One region of the Paenibacillus larvae subsp. larvae genome, then DNA from elsewhere that is predicted to be linked to it. Evidence: predicted binding sites of a transcription regulator. Region 1 holds the regulator's gene; the other holds the start of a gene.
What was found. The regulator LexA, encoded in region 1, represses DNA repair genes until DNA is damaged. The targets are predictions, from matches to a motif close to CGAACATATGTTCG.
Positions count from the first base shown of each region.

Region 2: the regulator LexA is predicted to act here: its motif matches at 2,099-2,112, upstream of recA (recombinase RecA).

Region 1 covers NZ_CP019687.1:2,167,507-2,170,632, forward strand. The annotation lists gene BXP28_RS11265 (HAD family hydrolase) at 1-219, opposite strand, end outside; gene BXP28_RS11270 (DUF896 domain-containing protein) at 246-431, opposite strand; gene BXP28_RS11275 (LysM peptidoglycan-binding domain-containing protein) at 613-990, opposite strand; gene lexA (transcriptional repressor LexA) at 1,136-1,753, shown strand; gene BXP28_RS11285 (hypothetical protein) at 1,899-2,165, opposite strand; gene BXP28_RS11290 (helix-turn-helix domain-containing protein) at 2,662-2,895, opposite strand; gene BXP28_RS11295 (LCP family protein) at 2,993-3,126, opposite strand, start outside.
Region 2 covers NZ_CP019687.1:704,860-707,985, forward strand. The annotation lists gene rimO (30S ribosomal protein S12 methylthiotransferase RimO) at 1-31, shown strand, start outside; gene pgsA (CDP-diacylglycerol--glycerol-3-phosphate 3-phosphatidyltransferase) at 28-606, shown strand; gene BXP28_RS03915 (competence/damage-inducible protein A) at 736-1,992, shown strand; gene recA (recombinase RecA) at 2,182-3,126, shown strand, end outside.

The DNA of each region.
Region 1 (3,126 bases):
AAAAGGGTTGATGCCGATTTGTTTTGTGTAAGGATAGGTTTCATAGCTTTCATATAAACTTCTCGCTTCTTGTCTTACGCTTTTTTCCAATCGTTCGGAAGAAAGCTGAGGATAATACCGGACTGCTTCCTCACAAGTCGTTTTGAAAGCTTCCTTAACACTTCGTTCATCCCATAATAGAGTATCATCCAAATCAAACATAACCGCTTTGACTGCCATCCTGAACTCTCCTTTGTCTTCGGGTATCATTGCTGCGGGTTTTCATCAACAAATTCGATGGAATCTAACTGTGATCTTAACGAGGCACGCATTGCCTCAATATATGTTTGACGAAGAACAGTGCGTTCCTCGGTTTCGGATTCGGTCAGTCCGACAGATTTGGCTTTACGGGACAGTTCGTTAATGCGACGAACCGTTTCTTCCATAGACATGCACGTTCCCCCTTTCTACTTTTGGTCTGAATCTACTATCACATTGAGCAGGCGAATTGTCAAGACAGATATGCTACTCATACCAAGAAGATATAGGGGACTCTCTATCCGAATATGTCAAAATGCTTAATTAAAAAAAGACCTCATTAATCAATGAAGTCTGTTTAATAAATGTTGCAATTTAATCTCTCTTGGGCAGTAATAGGACATCTCCAGCTTGAATCGTTGATGATTTGAGCTTATTCAGCTTCATTAAATCATTCAGATAGTGGCGTATATCTTCATGTTCTGGTGCATATTCGTCCGCTATTCTCCATAATGTATCCCCGGATGTGACGATGACCTTACTGTAGGTGTTCGGATCAAGAACGGATTTATCTCCCGCATATGCATGGATAATTGCTCCGGATGTAAAGGCTGCAAGCATCAGGACACCAATGACCAGCAAACGTAACCATTTAGTTCTATATCTCTTCGAGCGGCGATCTGCCTGAAAGGTTGTTTTCTTATATGTGTGGATTGTAGAAGAATTTGTATGATCATAATAGCCAATGTACATGAAAGTGCCCTCCAAACATTTGTTCTGTTTTCAATCTAACACGAACGAATGTTTGTGTCAATACATATTTAGGAACTTATGTTTGTACGAACTCGGGTTCTATGCTATACTTGAATTAATTATGAGAACACTGGAGTGATAGGTAATGGGAAAGCTCTCTCAGCGCCAGCAAGCAATATTGGAGTTTATTAAAAATGAAGTCAAGGAAAAAGGTTATCCGCCTTCCGTACGCGAAATCGGCGAAGCTGTCGGCCTGGCTTCAAGTTCCACTGTTCACGGTCATTTGGAACGTCTGGAGAAGAAGGGCCTGATCAGACGTGACCCGACCAAACCAAGGGCGATTGAAATTCTCGATATGGATAGTTCCTCCACCTTTTCCTTCTCCGTGACCAGAGTTCCCTTGATTGGTAAAGTCACAGCCGGTATGCCGATAACCGCAACGGAAAATATTGAGGATTATTTCCCACTTCCTTCTCATTATGTAGGTGATCATAACGTCTTTATGCTGAGCGTTTTGGGAGACAGTATGATAGAAACAGGTATTCATGACGGCGACCTTGTCATTGTCCGCCAACAACAAACGGCCGATAACGGTGATATTGTAGTTGCTATGACAGAAGATGATGAAGCTACGGTCAAAAGATTTTATAAAGAAAAGGATCATATCCGCCTTCAGCCTGAGAATTCCTCGATGGCTCCGATTATTCTTTCCAATGTTTCTATCTTGGGGAAAGTTATTGGGATTTTCCGGAACATTCATTGATCAGACGCGTACTTATACTTCAACCCTTACACATAACTTGGGAAACGCTCACTGACTGAAAACAGTGAGCGTTTCTTGTCTTGCCTTCTTTTATGCCAAAACTATCCGTAATTGACAAAACCACAGCTGTTCCCTCTCGTTATTTTCACATACGTCCCATAAGCGTATTGCTTCGGGTACCATTATAGTTCCTTGGTGAATCTTCCCAAACGTTGATAATTTGGATGGATTGAACTACCCTCGGCTGCCAGGTAATATAACCTTGCTTATACAGTCCATCCAATGCCTTAAAGATATTTACTGCGCAGGCCCCTGTCTTCTTTTCCAGCTCCTTCATGGTAGGCATTCTGCGGTAAAGATTTGAAAAGTTGAACAAAATGCGAAGCGTTTTTCTTTCTAAATCAGTTAGCATGATCTCCCTCCCCTTCCGCCGAGAATATTATGATTTTGATCCAAATTAAAAATCCTGAAGATCTCCGGGTTTACTTGCCATTCAAATCAGACCCTCTAGAACATTTGTTCCCATTATAAAACTGGAACATTCGTTTTGCAAGGGATCACTTCACATACTCCCGCGTTAAAAAGAAAAGAGCCTGGAGGCAGTTCCTCTAAGACTCTTCTGAAAGATATACAACAGTAAACGGGATGACTCCGCTCTCCCACAGTTACTGTGGAATGAGAAGGGTTGGCAGTTAACTGACAAATTAGTTACAGATATTATTCACATGGCTGTCTTTGTGACGAATACTGCATCGTATCGGGAAAGCATGAATATACCGCAGACATAAGTCCTGTACTGCCTCTATCAATTAAGCATATCTTAAAATAATGGGCAACCAGCGTGTTCCTACATCAACTGGAGGATACTGGTTTAGTCTTTTTAATAATCCACAATTAGGGTCGCAGTTTTAATTCTTAATGGCCTCTTTGTCATCTTTTACAAATTCCATTAATTCGGATACATCCTCTAATTTCAAGGCATTCATGATCCTTTCTAAATTCTCTACCGACCAGTGTTTAGCACGGTTGTTCACTAGATCACTAATTGTATTTGGCCTGATGCCTGTCAACACATGTAGTTTGTACATGGTCAGCTCAGGATCAGCTGCAATTATCCTATCAATCTTTAATCTAATCAACATACCCACCTCTTGAAATAACATACCGAAAAGACTATACGGATCAAGATAACAAGCATTGACCCCTAACGGAATTCGTTATATAATTATTTGTAATTTATTACCGCATATTTCCCGACGAACGATAATTTGATTTCATATCAGTTCCTGTGGGGGTTTTGGAATCCAGAGTTGGATTCGGATTTGCCTCTGTCCTCATTCGTTCAATTTTTAAGGCTTTTTTGGCATTCTCCC
Region 2 (3,126 bases), 1.5 Mb from region 1:
GTTTGATCTTTCCGGGGAGGTTGTTTCATGAACCTAGCGAACCGCATCACACTGGCGAGAATCTTCCTTGTGCCGATTATCATGTTCTTTCTTCTCGTCAAGATGCCCGTTCCCTATCTGCAATTAGGAGAGTTCTCGATATCCTACAGTCAGATTACGGCGGCAATTATTTTTATTATTGCGGCCAGCACGGATAGTTTGGACGGATACATAGCCAGAAAGAGCAAAACGGTAACGAATATCGGTAAATTATTGGACCCTTTGGCGGATAAGCTGCTGGTTACGTCAGTCTTTGTGTCTCTGGTTGAAATGGGCAAGATGGATGCATGGATAGCCATTGTTATGATTGGCCGTGAGTTTGCCGTTACGGGTTTGCGCCAGATTGCACTCCTTGACGGAGCTGTTATAGCGGCGAGCAAATGGGGGAAAATCAAGACAGCAGCCCAGATCAATGCGATTATTTTCCTGTTGCTGAATAATTTTCCGTTTACATTTATCCACATCCCATTTGACGTAATTGCAAGCTGGGCAGCCGCTTTAATTACCATTTATTCAGGTATCGATTACTTTGTTAAAAACAAACAGCTGCTTAACTTTACGGATTAAACATAGATTAGGTTTCCTGCTCTTGGTATTGAAAAAGCATGCGGAAAGCCTTACTTGAGAATCCATTTCATATAGGAAACGCTCACCCTTCCAGCGGCGAGCCATTTCCTTTTTTGGGAGGAATATGATTTGAAAGCAGAAATCATTGCAATCGGTACGGAACTTTTACTTGGGCAAATTGTTAACACGAATGCCCAGTATCTGGCTCATGAATGTGCTTCGATGGGGATCCATGTGTATTTCCAGACCGTAGTTGGGGATAATAGGCAAAGGTTGCTCAATGTATTCAAGCAGGCGGCTGGACGTGCGGATCTTATCATTTGCACTGGCGGACTTGGGCCGACCCAGGATGATCTTACGAAAGAAGTACTGGGTGAAATGCTGGGACGTAAGATTTTTCTGCATGAACCCTCTCTCCAAAAGATCGCCCGGCAGTTTAAAGACCGGGGCATCCATATGGTAGAGAGCAACAAAAGGCAGGCCCTTACGCTTGAAGGAGCACGAAACCTTGAGAATAAAACGGGTCTGGCAATCGGCACGGCCCTGACAGATAAGGATACGCATTATTTACTCCTTCCCGGGCCACCAAGGGAAATGAAGCCCATGTTTGAGCATGAAGCAAAACCGTGGCTGCTCAGTATTATGGGGGAGAAAAAACCGCTGTTTTCCAGGATGCTTAAGTTTGCCGGAATCGGTGAATCTGCATTGGAAGACCGGCTTATTGAGCTTATCCAAACCCAGTCTGATCCCACCATTGCTCCTTATGCAAAAGAAGGAGAAGTTACAATTCGTGTAACTACCTCCGCCTCTAGTAAAGAAGAAACGGACCGGATCATGCAGCCAACCATTGACGAAATCAGCCGGCGCCTGAATGAACATATGTATGCGGCGACTGGTTCGGATATAACCGTTGAGGAAGCGGTTATTAATTTGCTTAGGGACAAGGAAATGACCCTGGCAACAGCGGAAAGCTGTACTGGAGGGATGCTGGGCGATATGATAACAGCCAATGCGGGAAGCGGAGATGTATACGTTGGAGGCATTGTCAGTTACTCCAATGAAATGAAACAAGCGCTGCTTGGCATTGATCCCCGGCTTCTTGAGGGAAGCAATGCTCCAGGTGCCGTCAGTTCGGACACAGCTCGTTCCATGGCTGAAAACATGAGAAATTTATCGGGAGCGGATGTAGCCGTATCCACGACCGGAGTAGCAGGGCCAGCCGAGCAGGAAGGAAAACCTGTCGGGCTTGTTTATGTAGGCATTGCTTTTAAAGAAGCACCGACGGAAGTTGTCAAGCTTCAGCTCAGCGGAGGCCGGGAAACAATCAAAATAAGGACGGCCAAAAGCGCCTTCTATCATGTATGGAAGCATGTGAAAAGGATGTAGGTCATGCTTGTACATCTGTATGAAATTATATATAATAAAAGTAAGGTTAATGGAAGAACCGTAGCAAAGCAAGACCTTTGTTGCGGTTTTTGTTTGACATCAAAATCGAATGTATGTTCGAAAAAATGCTTGGCAACAACCTGGAAAACAGGTATCATATATCTATAATGAAAAAAGGAAGTGAGTGTTTTGTCAGATCGTCGTGCCGCGTTAGAGAACGCTTTGCGCCAAATTGAAAAGCAATTCGGAAAAGGTTCCATTATGAAATTGGGAGAATCTACCCATAATCAAGTTGAGACGATCCCCAGCGGTTCGCTGGCTTTGGACATTGCTCTTGGAGTTGGAGGATTCCCAAGAGGAAGAATTATTGAGATCTACGGGCCCGAATCATCCGGTAAGACGACTGTTGCCCTTCATGCGATTGCAGAAGTACAAAAAACGGGCGGACAAGCCGCATTTATTGATGCAGAACACGCTCTAGACCCTGTTTATGCTAGTAAACTCGGTGTTAATATAGATGAACTTCTTTTATCCCAGCCGGATACAGGAGAACAAGCCCTTGAGATTGCGGAAGCCCTGGTGCGAAGCGGTGCGGTTGATATCATAATCATCGACTCGGTAGCTGCACTGGTACCTAAAGCTGAAATTGAGGGCGACATGGGGGATTCCCATGTAGGGCTGCAGGCCCGATTAATGTCACAGGCGCTGCGCAAGTTGTCTGGTGCGATTAATAAATCCAAGGTAATTGCTATCTTTATTAATCAGCTTCGTGAAAAAGTCGGTGTTATGTTTGGTAATCCGGAAACTACACCGGGAGGAAGAGCGCTTAAGTTTTACTCATCGGTACGCTTGGATATCCGACGTGTGGAGAGCATTAAGCAAGGCAATGATATTATTGGTAACCGCACCCGCATTAAAGTTGTAAAGAATAAAGTTGCCCCGCCTTTCAAGCAAGCGGATGTGGATATTATGTATGGTGAAGGTATCTCCAAGGAAGGAAGTCTTGTAGACATTGCTTCCGAGATGGATATCATTAATAAAAGTGGAGCCTGGTATTCATACAATAATGACCGGCTTGGCCAGGGCAGAGAGAACGCAAAGCAATTTCTGAAAGAAAATCCGCAAATCTCTCAA